One region of the Desulfitobacterium sp. LBE genome, then DNA from elsewhere that is predicted to be linked to it. Evidence: riboswitches for the same ligand, from Rfam matches in the RefSeq annotation. Region 1 holds a riboswitch; each other region holds the start of a gene.
What was found. A riboswitch is a leader RNA that binds a small molecule or an ion and turns the genes downstream of it on or off. The one in region 1 is predicted to bind cyclic di-AMP.
Positions count from the first base shown of each region.

Region 2: it holds a riboswitch for cyclic di-AMP, as region 1 does, so the genes downstream of both, eam (glutamate 2,3-aminomutase) here and DESLBE_RS03905 (NlpC/P60 family protein) in region 1, are expected to answer to the same signal.
Region 3: it holds a riboswitch for cyclic di-AMP, as region 1 does, so the genes downstream of both, DESLBE_RS01485 (C40 family peptidase) here and DESLBE_RS03905 (NlpC/P60 family protein) in region 1, are expected to answer to the same signal.

Region 1 covers NZ_VLKD01000001.1:785,520-790,555, forward strand. The annotation lists gene DESLBE_RS03890 (DMT family transporter) at 1-281, opposite strand, end outside; gene DESLBE_RS03895 (secondary thiamine-phosphate synthase enzyme YjbQ) at 410-808, opposite strand; gene DESLBE_RS03900 (nuclease-related domain-containing protein) at 759-1,676, opposite strand; cyclic di-AMP (ydaO/yuaA leader) riboswitch at 1,869-2,004, shown strand; gene DESLBE_RS03905 (NlpC/P60 family protein) at 2,007-3,437, shown strand; gene DESLBE_RS03910 (APC family permease) at 3,553-4,911, opposite strand; gene DESLBE_RS03915 (helix-turn-helix domain-containing protein) at 4,996-5,036, opposite strand, start outside.
Region 2 covers NZ_VLKD01000001.1:2,132,925-2,137,960, reverse strand. The annotation lists gene DESLBE_RS10155 (TIGR01212 family radical SAM protein) at 1-367, shown strand, start outside; gene DESLBE_RS10150 (hypothetical protein) at 428-622, opposite strand; gene eam (glutamate 2,3-aminomutase) at 647-1,888, opposite strand; cyclic di-AMP (ydaO/yuaA leader) riboswitch at 1,993-2,120, opposite strand; gene DESLBE_RS10140 (TrkA C-terminal domain-containing protein) at 2,298-2,903, shown strand; gene DESLBE_RS10135 (histidine kinase) at 2,971-4,251, shown strand; gene DESLBE_RS10130 (holo-ACP synthase) at 4,273-4,629, shown strand; gene DESLBE_RS10125 (IS110 family transposase) at 4,839-5,036, shown strand, end outside.
Region 3 covers NZ_VLKD01000001.1:313,056-318,091, reverse strand. The annotation lists gene uvrC (excinuclease ABC subunit UvrC) at 1-1,439, shown strand, start outside; gene DESLBE_RS26435 (hypothetical protein) at 1,429-1,584, shown strand; gene DESLBE_RS01485 (C40 family peptidase) at 1,783-2,607, opposite strand; cyclic di-AMP (ydaO/yuaA leader) riboswitch at 2,611-2,747, opposite strand; gene DESLBE_RS01480 (hypothetical protein) at 3,662-3,904, opposite strand; gene DESLBE_RS01475 (HD domain-containing protein) at 3,954-4,553, opposite strand; gene DESLBE_RS01470 (GNAT family N-acetyltransferase) at 4,513-5,036, opposite strand, start outside.

The DNA.
Region 1 (5,036 bases):
ACAATGAGGGTCCGGCGGTCCCTTTTATTGCTGAGCAACCCGACCATTTGCTCCTTGTATTTAAATAAAACCAAACAAAATAAGAGCAATCCTGCCGTAAGCATCCGTACCACGGTAACCCAATGAGGGTCGATGCCCTTCACCGAAAAAAGATATTGTCCGCAGGCACCGGAAAACCCCCAGCTAATCCCGCCGATAAGTGTCAGTATCGTCCCTCTGACAGCTTTGGTCCTGATATTTTGAGCCTTTTCTTCACCCTTTACAACTATAAGTTCATTCATTATTCTCTTTCAAGTACTTGCTTTCAATCGGGTACTTGCCTTTGCCCTTCACTTTTTTGATAATACGGCTCAATTCTAAACTGCAGGTTTGAGCCCAAGTGCAGATTTATCACTGAAAGAGGTCTCGTTCAACCTATAAACTTCACAAAACACTGCCGGGAGCGGGAGCCATCAAATTCACAAAAATAAACCCCTTGCCAACGGCCTAAAAGCAGCCGGCCATCCTTAACGATGACGGTCTGAGAGCTCCCCATAAGGCTGGCCTTCAAATGGGCTGCCGAATTTCCTTCCCCATGCCTATCCTGAGCCATATCCCAAGGGCAGAGCTCATCCAGCCGCCTCAGAAGATCACGGCAAACATCGGGATCAGCATTCTCATTGATCGTGATTCCCGCTGTAGTGTGAGGACAATAAATAATCGCCACCCCATCCTTGAACTGGAAATTTTGCAAAAAACCTTCTATTAAAGAAGTAATATCAATCCATTGATTCCTTTTTTGAGTCTGTAGATTCAGGGTATGGACCATGGCCTTCTCTCCCCCCTTCCCGTCTCACCACCCGGGTCATTTCCCGTTGATGTTTTTCGCAATAGATTTTCCAGGCGAATTTTTCAGGCCGGTTTAAACAATATCGGGCCATGCGCTCGTTGACAGCCTTTTGACAAATACTGCAGCGAATATCTCCATACTTGGGTCTGTACTGCATTCTTTCCCGGCGCTGACGGGCCGCATACTCATTGCGAAGGCCCAGATCGGTCAGATTGATTTTTTCGATCCTCTCCACGAGCTCAAGGATCTCCTCATCACTGAGCACCGCGGGCTGATTCTGGGCCAGCTGCATGATTGAAGCCGGCAGATCTATATCATAAAAGACCATACCCGAAAAGACTTTCAGGCTGCAACTCCGGTTAAAGGTCACATAGGAAAACACGGGAATAGTTTGATCAAGCCCCGCCAGCTCCTGCAGCATCTGAACCCGGACCTGGTTCTCCATGATCGGATTGGGAAAGGTCTTCACCCTCCAGGTAATCGCCTGATACCACTTGGGTTCCGTTTCTTCCCCTACGATCAGTCCCGACAAATTATTGGCTTCTAAAAGAAAAATTCCATAAGGGGAGATCAGAACATGATCAATCTGGTGGAAGCGTCCCTTGGTTCCTAACAGGAGATTGCTCAGCCGGCGAAAGCATCTTGGTAAATGGGCAAGCCCTACTTCAAGCTTATATTCCCCTATTTCATGTTTACGCTGTTTCTTGCTCCGCAAGGAGCCTCTTTCCTTTGCCGAGTTATAAGTATAATAATTGGTTCTATATTTCTTCCTTTGCCAAACCTCCTGAGCCGCTTCCGGTTCAGGAGATATTTTTTTTGTTGCTTTTTTTCGATTCCAAAAGAACAAAGCTATCCCCCTAGTCATCAATTGCTCCATTATTGGCTTACAGCATGCCACTATTTTACCATATTCCAAGGTGAATAACTAACTTCTGAATCCTTTCACCCCAAAATATGTAATGAATTTCCACGTATTTCATAAAGTATTAATGAAGGAACTTTAGAACTTGATGTCGAATCAGAATAAAAATACGTGCATTTATAATAAACGCCTAATCTGGGGTATCCTAGAGCGGGGGACTAAATTTCTGGGGTGAATCGCACCTCCTGTGCGTAGGGCTTACACTTTCGCCCGAATCCGTCAACTAACCCCGTAGGCTAAGAAAGGTGTCTGAGCATGCATTTTAAGGAAAGCTTGTCTCGATTCAAGGTTTCAGCGTCCGACCAAGTTCAAAAAATTGCAAAAAACGTTTCTTGGAAATCGCCTCGTGTTCTTGGCTCTTTAACAGTAACCCTTGTTCTGACCGGCAGCCTGGGATTTTATTTTCTAACGACGACCGCTGCGGCGGCGGTGATGATCAACGGCCAGCAAGTGGGCTATGTGGCAGATTCACAAAGCGGACAAACCCTTGTGGATACATTCCTCCAGGAAAAAGGGGAGCCCTATGGTGTCGTTGCCAAGACACGGGACCAGATCAACTACGAAAATGTCCGCATCAAAAACAGCGCCTATAAAGCTTCAGAAATCAAGGAAGAAAATTTAGCCAGCTCTTTGAATTATTATCTGGAAGGCTACAAAGTTCTGGCGAATGGAACACCCATAGCTTACTTACCCAGTAAAGAAGAGGCGGACAAATTACTTAAGCAATACGAAGAGTACTATTCCAAATCCAGTGATGAAAACAAAATCACTTCTGTCAGCTTTTTAGAAGACATAACTATTGAAAAGGTTTCCATTCAGCCCAGCCAAATGACTTCCCTGGAGCTGGCTTATGAACAGCTCATCGAAGGCCAGGTTACCACAAAAGAGTATACTGTAGAGGAAAAAGACTCCTGGTGGTTGATCGCCCGCAAAAATAATATGTTGACCGCCGAAGTTCTGGCGGGGAATCCCGGGGCAACTGAAGACACTGTGATCAAACCGGGAGATGTGCTCAAACTTGTCACTGTTGAACCTTATCTGACTGTCGTAAGCCAAGGTACATATTCCGGTCAGGAGATCATTCCTTATGACGTAGTCACTAAAACTGATTATAAACTTAACCCAGGCCAAACCAAAGTTGTCACCAAAGGCAGTAACGGTTCCAAAATCGTAACCTATTCTTATGAGCAGAGAAACGGTGTCGAGGTAGCCAAAAAAGTTCTCGATGAGAAGATCGTCGAGAAACCCGTTGATGAAGTCGTTGCTAAAGGTCCCAGCAAGCAAACAGTCAATGTAGCCTCTGCCACCTCCCGGGGCAGTGCCAATGGTTCTTCCCTTGTCGAGCGGGCTCTCAGCTTTCAAGGTACAAAATATGTTTTCGGAGGTACCAGTACCAGCGGTTTTGATTGCTCCGGCTTTACCAAGTACATCTATTCCGGGTCCGGGATCTCCCTTCCCCGAACATCCTTTGACCAATTCAATTCAGGCTCATCTGTGAGCAAAGATAATTTACAAGCGGGAGACTTGGTCTTCTTCAGCACCTATGCTTCCGGAGCCTCTCATGTAGGTATCTACATCGGTAACGGCAAGTTTGTTCATGCTGCCAATCCCGGAAGTGGGGTTAAGGTTTCCGGAGTAAGCGACAGCTTCTATGGCCCCCGCTATTTGGGAGCACGCCGCTACTAGTTGCCTAACCATTTAAATTGCTAAAAGCCAGGAGCTGTTCCGCTAGGACAAGCTCCTGGCTTAATTATTTGGGCTCCCAGGCCCTTCAGGCAGCCCTACAGAAGAAAAAACATCTCTAGTGAGGCTTTTTAGTAAAATAGAATATTCCGCCCACGGCCATAACCACTATAAAAAGGATTAGATAGTAGAGAACCGCCCAGCGGTGAGCATAAACAGCGGCAATGACCATAAAGATGCAGGCAAAGATGGCCAGGGTGGGCATAATAAACCGTTTAAAGCCGCCTAAGGATTGCTCCTTTACCATCATCATGATAAAGATGGGGATATACATAACGTACAGAGTGACAATGGGGAGCTCCGAGCTGTCAAAGCTAAAGGGGCCAAACCAAGACTCAGGCACCAAATTCGCACCGAAGAAGTAGAGCAGCCACCCTGCCGTAAATAACAGTCCCATGATGGCGGAGTTGGTGGGCATATTGGTGTTGGCATCAATATTTTTATAGATATGGGGCTGAGGACCAAGATCTCTGGCCGCCAGGGAGTAAAATCCCCGGGTACATCCCAGCATTAATCCGTTAAGGGTTCCCAAACAGGAGATGACCACAAAGACAAAGAGTACGGACCCGCCAAGATTAGAGAAGACTGTAGAAAAGGCAATCTTGGCTCCGGTTTCTCCCCCTTCCATGATCACACTGTTTTCCACGGCACCGGCAAGTCCGGTGTAGTATAAAATATAAATTAGAGCGACAAACATCGTGCCAAAGGTTAAGGCCCGAGGAAGATTCTTTTTGGCGTCTTTTAATTCCGCATTAATACTGGTGGCAATGATCCAGCCTTCATAAGCAAAAGCGGTGGCCACCACAGCGGTAAACAGAGGGTTGGCAGTTGACACATCAGCGATCACGCCGCTGGTAAAGTTCTTAACCAAGACACCGTTGCTTAACCCGGTGATGGTCCCCAGGATGGCCATTAAAATCAGGGGAATCAGCTTAATGATCGTGGTTGAAACCTGGAATTTTCCCGCCAATTTCGGGGACAAGGCATTAAGAGCATAGCTTCCCACCAAGTAAAAGCCGGCAATCGCCATCGCTTCCGCACCTACGATATCCCACCCCAGGAGAACACAGGTATAGCGGGCTGAGACCCAGGCCAATACGGAGGTAATAGCCGGATAATAAATCGTGGTCATAAACCAGCCCAGAATATAGGCATATCCCCGGCCCATGGTGGCTTCCGCGTAATCTACGACTCCATTGACCTTTTCATAACGTGTCGCCATCGTAGCAAACACATAGGCACACACAATCATGATCATACCGCCGATCACCCAGGCCAAAATGCCCAGGGGCAGATCCCCGCCGGTAGCCAGCAAGATTTTCTCCGCTTTAAAAAACACGCCGCTTCCGATAACAATTCCGATAACCATGGCAATCGCAGTGAATAAACCATACTTTTTCTGTAGCTCATAATCCATAAGCAGCACTCCTCCATAATGATGTCACAGCCACAACTTTAGCAAAGATATTGCCACAATTCAATAACAGGCACGATTATTTTTTTACTTTCCCTTCTCATCTCCCGGTATAACGGCAAAAGAAA
Region 2 (5,036 bases), 1.3 Mb from region 1:
AACCCTGGAGGATATGTTCGGCTCAGCACAAACGTTAGCCAAACTCGATGTGCAGGGAGTTAAGCTGCATCTTTTGCATGTGCTGAAGGGGACACCTCTGGCTGATATCTACGAGCAGAGTCCTTTTCCCTTACTCTCTCAGGATGAGTATATCCATTTGATTTGCGATACACTGGAAATCCTGCCTGCGCAGACGGTTATTCACCGCTTGACTGGGGATGCCCCCCGCAAGGATTTGCTAGCCCCTCTTTGGAGCCTGAAAAAATGGGAAATTCTTAATGCCATTGACCGTGAACTGGAGAGAAGGGGAACCTGGCAAGGGAAAAAGGCGCAAAATAAAGCGGCTGACACCACCCATTCAATTTAAGGAAAGGGGGCCAGCCGTAAATCGCTTGGCAAGATAAATTTTTGACTTTGGATAAGGTTATTAGCCTTCTTCGAATGATTTGGCTTGACTCTGTAGATTTTGATTGTATTGATTGGCCGGATTGGCCCCACTCTTATTCCCTTGAGAAGGAGTTCTGAGGGCAGGCGCTAAAGAGAGATAGCGCTTTAGGCTGTCGGTATGGGTCTGGAGGATGGCCTGATAGACTGGGTCAGGGGTTAGTTTTTGTGAATTCATACCGATTCCTCCTTATATAGATAGTTAATGATTAGGATAATGCACAACCTTACCTTCCCAGGTTCTGATGACTGCTTCTTCATCGTTTAGGGAAATAAGGTACTGTGGTAAGATGGGGGTTTTGCCACCGCCTCCCGGGGCATTAATAATATAGGTCGGAATGGCCAAACCAGAGGTGTAGCCGCGCAAGTTTTCCATAATCCTTAACCCGTCCTGAATGCGGGGAATAAAGTGGCTCGTGCCTTTAACATTTTTGGCATGGAAAATATAGTAGGGGCGAACGCGAATTTTAAGAAGTTCTTGGTTAAGGCGTTTCATAATCTCTGGTTGGTCATTGATTCCTTTGAGAAGAACTGCTTGGTTGCCTAAGATGACTCCCGCTTTGATTAAGCGATCAGCAGCTTTCTTGGTCTCCTCGGTCACCTCTTGGGGATGATTGAATTGAGTATTGATATAAAGGGGTGGATATTTTTCAAGAATGGCGCAGAGCTCATCGGTAATGCGCATGGGCAGAGTGACAGGAACCCGGGTGCCAATACGTTTGATCTCCACATGCTTAATTTCATGCAATTCTCCCAATAACCAGTCCAGCATTTGATCGCTGAGAAGGAGAGCATCGCCACCGGTGACCAGCACATCCCGAATCTCTGGATTGGAGCGTATATAATCCAGGGCGGCCTCCAGGTTAGCACGGGTTTCATGGAGGTCAATTTCCCCGATATTCCGTCGGCGTTGGCAGTGCCTGCAATACATAGCACACAAATTGGTTACATTAATAATGAGGCGATCCGGGTAACGACGTGTGATGCAAGGCGCAGGGGATGTATACTCTTCTCCCATGGGATCTGCTTCTCCGGAATCGTCGAGGATCTCTTCCACAGAGGGGAGACTTTGCAGACGGATGGGATCCTGAGGATCATCTTTATCGATCAGGCTTAAATAATAGGGTGAAACAGCCCAACGGTAAGCCTTGCCCACCTCGTTGATTTCATGTCTTTGCTTGGGGGTCAGGGGAAGCAGGGTGCTCAAGTTTTCAGCATCCTGAATACGGTTTTTAAGCTGCCACTTCCAATCCTGCCAATGCTCCAGGTCAGCATCTAACTGATCCAGTATAAAGTCTCGGTTTTCATTAAATTCTTCGCTTAAGGCAAGGCCGCAGGGAATCGTTTCTTTGCGTTTGTTGTAGGATTGAACTTTTTGTTTTAATTCCAAAGCTCTTGCTTGTGAAGCCTGTCTTGGGTTAGGGGGTAGAAATTCTATTGCCATAGTGATTGCCCTCCTCTATTTGCAGATATAAAATAAGTCTTTAGAATCAAAAAAGAACCTCGCGGTTCCCAAGAAAAAGCATATTACATAATCAGGTGTTTACGCCTCATGTGCTTCAATGCTTACGAGGTTAGCTGACGGGTTCGAGCTGAAACATGCTCTACGTTTAAAACGATTCACCCCTAAATTGGTTCCCCCGTTTTCCCCTTGGGAAATTAAGCCCATATTAAGTTGCATAACTAACAACTTAATAGTATCATATGGGTTGGTAGCAGTCAATTGTATATTTTGTACATATGTTTATTTTGTATATGGGTTATCTTAGTAAGCATTTAAGTGTAAGAATTTGTAGTTCACTTAGTAGCAGAATTAAAGGTTAATGATAAGATGAATCAAGGAGAGGAATCCGATGGAATATAATGCACGTTATCAGGAAATTGCGATAGATATTGCTCATTCTATCGTTATGGGAGAATACCGGGAAGGGGAAAAAATTCATGGACGCTCTACTTTAGCGGGTCGTTATAATGTATCTCCGGAGACCATCCGGCGTTCCATTGCTATCCTCCAAACGATGGGTGTAGTCATGGTAAGCCAAGGGGTGGGGATTACGGTAGTCTCCAAAAGCATGGCCGAAAAATTTATGAGAGGTTTTGACCAGAAAGCAGAAATTCAGGTCTATTTTGATGAGCTGAAAAAGCTGATGGAACAAAGACGTGAGCTCGATCAGAAGATCGATGCCCATCTCACGAAAATCGTGAACTATACGGATCGTTTGGCCAGCCGTTGGATGGATGTGGCCGAAATTGAAGTTGCCAAAGGCTCCAGCGCCAAGGGAAAAACCTTAAGCGATTTAAAATTAAGGGAGAAAACAGGTTTAACGGTGGTGGCTGTGGTCAGAGGGGGAATCGAGCAATTTTCTCCGGGAGCGGAGTTTATCCTGGACGACGGAGATATCCTACTGGCGGTAGGCTCTGAACAAGGGAAAGAAAAACTTCAGGAAATCCTTCGCTAGAATACAGGAAGTGGATAGCCATCTGTCGAAACTCTCTATGAATTATAGAGGACATGAGGGATGATGGATGATCTTTGAAAGCATAGTCATACTCGGTGTGGAATTAATGCTGGTCTTAGTAACAGGCCAGATGAATCTGTTAATTTTATTTTTAATAGGCAATACATTTTTTCTTTTATATCACTTAAATCTGGAATATAAAAAAACTGCCCGGCAGGCTACAGAGCGAAACGCGGAGCTTAGCTTCAAAATAGCCAACCAGACTCTTCCTTACCTGCGCCGGGGGCTTAATGAACAAAACGCAGAGTACATCGCTAAAATCATTCAAGAGATTGGCCAAGTGGCGGCTGTTTCAATCACAGATTGTGAAAAGCAGCTGGCCTACTTGGGCGTGGGCTGCGATCAGCATCATCCGGGAGATAAAATTCTTACCCGGGCGACACGGGATGTGATCCAATCCGGAGTTTATAAGATAGTACGAACTCAAAAAGAATTGAATTGTCCCAGACAGAACACCTGTGATTGTCCTCTGGCGGCGGCTGTTATCGTACCTCTGAAGTGTCAGGGTGAAGTAGTGGGAACCATGAAATTGTATGAAACCAAGGTTGGACAGCTCTCATCGGATCTGATTCGCTTAGCTATTGGGATGGCTGATCTACTGGGGATTCAAATTGAACTAGCAGAACTTGATCACCAGGCGAAACTGGCTGCGGAAGCACAACTGAATGCCTTGCAAGCTCAAATCAATCCCCATTTCTTTTTCAATGTTCTCAATACTATTATTGCCACCAGCCGCACCAGCCCCAATCGTTCACGACGATTGTTGATTCATCTTGCGGAATTTTTCCGCAAGGCGCTCAAATCCCATGGAAGTTTGATTACTTTGCGGGAGGAAATGAGCTTTGTTAAGACTTACTTAATTCTCGAAAAAGCTCGCTTTGGGCGTAAGCTTCATTTTAAAAGTGAGATTCCCGAAGAGCTCATGGATGCCTTGGTTCCGCGCTTAAGCGTTCAGCCCCTCGTGGAAAACGCCGTCAAGCATGGGATTACGGAGAAAATCGGCAATGGAGTCGTCTCTGTGAAAGTGGAGCAAAAAGGCCAGGAGCTGTATATTACTGTGGCTGATGATGGAGTCGGCATACAGCCGGAACGTCTCCAGGAAGTGTTAAAACCCGGTGTTGGTTCAGGTAATGGAGTGGGTATGGCTAATGTTCATGAACGCTTAATTGGCCACTATGGCAAAGAGTATGGTTTACAGATTAAGAGTCAACCCAATATCAGCACGACTGTAACCATGCATTTGCCCTTAACCACTATGGAAGATGAGGATATGTTGGAAAAGTTGTAGGGATTTTTAGGGAGGCATATTATGATCCCAGGAGTGGATATTGTAGAAATTCAGCGCTTTGCTAAAGCTTGTGAGCGAACACCAAAGCTTCGGGAGCGTTTGTTTACCGAACGTGAAATTGAGAAGTTGCAGCATAAGGCAGTATCCAGCTGGGCGGCGCGTTTTGCAGGTAAAGAAGCGGTCCTTAAAGCTTTAGGGACAGGACTAAGAGGCCTTTCCTGGCATGATATTGAGATCCTCAGCAATGATTTGGGGGAACCTGCTGTATTCCTTACGGAAAAGGCTGAGATAGTGCTGCATAGACGGGGGGGAACCCAGATCCGCATAAGCCTTTCCCACGAGAAAGAGTACGCTGTAGGAATGGCCATACTTTTTTAGCACTGTCAGAAAGTATAAGCTTGCGCTATATACTTTCTAAGCATAAGTGCAACCAGCGACTTCGCCTCATTTACGAGCATGCGTTTAAAGCACGGCGAAGCAACAAGTTATCATGAACGAGGCACCCCTTTCGTAAATCGTAGGTTGTTTTGGTACAAACTAGTATGGCCGAACCAAAACAGAGCTACATACGAAAGGGGAGCCATACTATGAAGGATGCCACAAAATACGTAGGATTAGACGTTTCAAAAGAAAAGATTGCTGTCGCTCTTGCTGACGAAGGTCGTGGAGCACCGCGTTATTGGGGAGTTGTTCTTAATACACCTGAAGCCGTAAGAACACTTTTTAAGAAACTAGGCGACTCCTCACAACTCAAGGTGTGCTATGAGGCTGGTCCAACGGGTTAT
Region 3 (5,036 bases), 470 kb from region 1:
TAACACGACAAGTCAAAAAAGGGGCGGGAAAATACTATGGTCCCTACCCTAATGCTACAGCGGCTAAAGAAGCGGCCCGACTGCTCAACCGCCTCTTCCCTTTTCGCAAATGCCGGCAGATCCCCAACAAACCCTGTCTCTATTACCATCTTGGGCAATGCTTAGGCCCCTGTCAGGTAGACGTCCCCAAAGAAGCCTATGACAAAATCCGTAAAGAAGCGGCCGCTTTCCTTAAAGGAGACCAGGGAGCCATTCTTAAAGCCCTGGAGAAAAAAATGAAAGAGGCCTCGGAAAATCTGGAATTCGAAAGAGCCAAAGAATACCGGGACCTGATGGAGGATCTCAAAAAAGTTGGGGAAAAGCAGAACATCACCTTAAACGACTTCGTCGATCGGGATGTGGTGGGCTATGCCTATACTCAAGATCAACTTTGTATTCAGATCTTTTATTTGCGCCAGGGCAAACTGCTCTCCCGGGATAATTTCATTTTCCCTTATTACGAGGAACCGGAAGAAGCTTTTGTCTCTTTTCTGGCTCAGTTCTACACAGAGAGTTCTGCTCTTCCTCAAGAAATCCTCCTCCCTCCCCTGGATATCAGTGTGTTAACAAAGCTCTTCCCCATGGTCGTGCCGCAAAAAGGTCAAAAGCGGGATCTGGTGCAAATGGCCATGGAAAATGCTCAAACCACTTTACACGAACAGATTTCCATCGAAATACGGAACTTGACGGAATGCACCCAAGCTTTGGCGGAAATCGGCAACGCCTTAGGCATCCCTTCCCTCCGTACCATCGAGTCCTTTGATATTTCCAATATTGCCGGTACCCATAGTGTAGCAGGAATGATTCAGTTTCTTGATGGCAAACCTAATCGTAGTCAGTATCGCAAATTCAAGATTCAACCCATGCCGAATATGGATGATACGGCCTCCATGCACCAGGTGATTGAGCGCCGTTATGCCCGACTCCAGCAAGAAAACCTGCCGCTCCCGGATCTGATCCTGGTGGATGGAGGCAAGGGACAGATCCATGCCGCCCTGGCTGCTCTCCACAGCTTAAACGCTGCGATTCCTGTTGCCGGCATGGTCAAAAACGACAAGCACCAGACTTCGGCGTTAATCGACGCTATGGACCGCATTCACTCCTTGGATCGCCGTTCCGCCGGTTTTCGCTTGCTGGAACGGATTCAAAACGAGGTCCATCGCTTCGCTATTACCTTTCATAGACAGCAAAGGGCTAAAAGCATGACCCTTTCTGAATTGGACGGCATAGCAGGGGTCGGTCCCAAGCGCAGACAACAGCTCCTTAAGTTTTTTAAATCCATAGATAGTATCCGCCAGGCCACCCTTGAGGAACTGCAGCAATCCGGCCTTCCTGCCCCGGCAGCTGCGGCGGTCTATCAACATTTCAACTCTCATAAGGAGGAAAACCATGATTCTTAATTACCGTGTTGAACTCTGCCGCCAATGCTATTATAAGCGGATGAAACAATGTGCCAAGACGGACCTCTATATCCACAACCGGACATTGGCGGAGCCCGGCGGGGAATGCAAGAGCTATCTGCCGGTGCCCTGGCTGCCTTATTGACGATTAAAGCCAAATTACCAACCGGTTGGTAATTTGCTTCCGATCCGAAAAGATGGTCATAGCCTAATTTAGCAGACGGAAACAGAGCTGGGAGAGCTAAAAAGGAGTATCACTCACTGCTTTAAAAAAGCAATGAGGCGATACTCCTTCAGTATATTCCCCATTATGTTCCTTTGTCCCTATTGACAAGCCTATGAATTAGAAAACTCTCCTGGCCCCAAGGTAACGACCAGCATAATAACTGTCCGATAAGCCGGTGATCTTAATACCGCTTCTGGCGGCATGAATAAAGTTCTCTTCTCCTATATAGATTCCCACGTGGGACGCTCCGCTATCGTAAGTGGCGAAGAAGACCAAATCACCGATCTGAAGCTCGTCTTTGCTGACTGCTGTTCCTATTCCATATTGGGCATATGAGGTTCGGGGCAAGTCAATTCCTGAACCTTTAAATACATATTGAGTAAAACCGGAGCAATCAAAGCCATTCGTAGTCGTCCCGCCAAACACATAGGGGGTACCGATCAGCTTTTGGGCATTGTCGCTGATTTCTTCGACTTTGGAACTACCGCCACGGGAGATCTCCTGAACAGGAGCAGCCGCAGCTTGTCGCAAAGCCCGCTCTTGGGAAAGCTTTTCGATGTCCATCGCTGCCATCGTTTCTTCAGGGGTAGACACGATATCTTCCTGAGCCTCTTCTGTAAATTGCTGTGATTCCCTCTGACTATCCGTATCGGCAGCTACAGATACCGAAGCGTAAGCTAAGGCCATTGCTGCTGCTTCAGGTTGCCGGATCACATCCTTTTTTTCTGCTTGAACCTCAGGGGAGAGTACCGTATCGGCAACAGTTTGAGTTTGAGCCTGCTGAGTCTGAAACAATGAAGCGTTCCTTAAGAGAATAGATTCGGAGCTTGTCACAGGTACTGCGGCACTTCCAGGCCCATAGATGCCCGGGAGGCTGCTTACCAATAAGGTGCCGGATAACACCACACTGGCCACCCATCCCCTTTTAGAGGAAGAGTCCATGAATTTTCCACCTTTCGTCGCTTACGAGGTTAGTTGACGGATTCGGGCAAAAAGGTGCAAGCCCTACGCATGACTGCGATTCACCCCAAAAGATTATCCCCCGTTCCAGACACACGGTCCGGATTCAGCCCACATTTCTTATGCATTGTAGTATTCGCGAAAAATGCCTTTAATCCTTCACACAATTAATTATAAAAGTGATATATTTTGGAAATTTATTCTATTAATATCAGACTATTCACTCATTGGCTTTCTGTGCCTAAAGAAAGTAAGATAAAAGTAAAAACACCTCTCTCACGAGAGGTGCTGCTCTTTGAACCTTAGGACACCAACGAATAAATATTGCGCCATAGGTCAAGTAGGTTTTCCCACTGAGCTCCTGCAGTTTCCTGACAGGCGGTTTCCCTTTTCCCTCAGCCCAGAATGTCACCATTTCCAGCACTTGATCGCCACTAAGAACGCACTTTAATCCTCGTTGGTTTTCGCTCTAGAAGTTTTCCTTCACGCTCCGTGACGGTCTAGCCTCTTTTGCAGAAAAGAATTTCAGGCAAACTTAAGCTCATCGGCCAATGAACTTAAAGTTCCTTCAGCCCTCCCAACTTCTCCACCTCAAGGCAGGCTACACTGCACTAAGTTCCTTCCTAATGCAGGTTCATACCCCAAGCCGTAACCAAAAGCAGCCACGAACTTAGGCCTCCACGGAAGAGGGTATCGCCCGCATGCCATTGCAGATCCCCCTCATCCTTAACTCCCAGCAGCAACCCTCGACTGGGCGTCGAAAGCCACCACCAGGAACTTCATCGGTATGCCCTTAGCGGATTCTTAGGCCCGCCTTCGACAGTCATTTTACGCACTAGAATAGCGCACCCTAGTTCAAAGAAGATTACATCGCTTATTGTACACCGAAACGAACAATTTTTAAAACGACCTTTGCCTATTCATATTCTCGATTGCCTTTGATAATGAATGAAAAAAAGCAACAAATTCAAAAAAGAGAGCTTTGCGCTCTCTTTTTGGCTTATTAAAACAATACCGGCAAAATCAATGGTGTTTATCAAACTGATTTGGCTTCAGATGCGGGTTTTCCGTCAGAAAAGATTTTTCGCAGCATCACTTCGATACTTCCGGGCAAATCCCGTGCCGCTTGTTGAATCTGAACAGACCGCCAGTGGATTTCCTCCAATAAAACCTGAGTTCGCGGTGCGGAAATATAGGCTTGAGGCTGTTCCGGAGCAAACAAGCCTTTAGCTGCCATAAGTAAAATGAAGATGATTAAAATACGTCCCAACCAGCGCAATGGATATACTTCCTTTCCTCAAAAAAGATATATCCATAGTTTAACCAGCTTAGCCTTTTTTAAGCCTCATTTTCTCCAACTCAGACCAAAAATTCTCAGAATACAAAAAGAGCGGTTCAAAAAGCGCCCGTGCGGTTTGGGTGTGGATATGCTCATGGTAGTGACGAATCCTTTCACGGTAAAAGGATTCACAGGAATCCGGCCCAAAAAAAGGTTTTCCTTCTTTCCCCAACCAGACAAAAAGCCTGGCAATCCCCATAGGACCTACAAAATCCAATTTATCGGCATCATAAAGAATCTTTGCTTCCAACGTTTCCGGTTCATAGCCTTCCCGTGAGTGGGAAAGGACAGCTGCTTTAACAGCTTCAATAGTGTCTTCCGGGTATCCGCATTTATGCAGGATGCCACCGGCCAAGGCCGCACCGCTCTCAGCATGGGTTTTCGATAGGGTTCCGGAGCGGCCAATATCATGAAGAATAGCTGCCAGCTCCACAATCAATAGATCGGCACCCTCCTGTATCCCAATCTGCTTGCCCCATGCTCTGACCCGGAGAGCATGTTCCAGATCATGAGCCTGATCTTTACGGCCATAAATTCCCTGCACAGCGTTAATTACCTGGCTTAGAGGGTCTTGATTCGTTTCCGGCAAGGCAATCCCTCCGATCGGAATTTGCGAACAAAATCTTTTCAAAATGATCGATACTGCTTTGGGAAAGGTTTTTACCATAGCGTACCGTAAGCATATTGGCCGGATGGGAACATATCTCCTCATCATCCGTCTCCCTTATGTGCAAACCTGCGCTTGACATAAGACGATCCATCACTTCACGGTACTCCCAAACCCGCAGCCCCGTCCTTTCCAAGTCCCAGTGCCAATAATACTCTGTAGCTATGACGACATGATTCTCCATAGCTGGATCAGAAAAAGCGACTTGCAGCAGTTTTTTCCCCACCCCAAGTCCCCGGACTTTTGGGGAAACCTCGATGGCCCCTAATTCCAAAAGCTCCGGAGGGCCTTTAGCCCACCGCTCAAAACAATCCGGGGGATGAAAGGTCACATAGCCCATAATATCATTCTCGATTCGGGCAATAATGATGCGGCCATCAGGAATTTCACTGATTTCAATCAAGG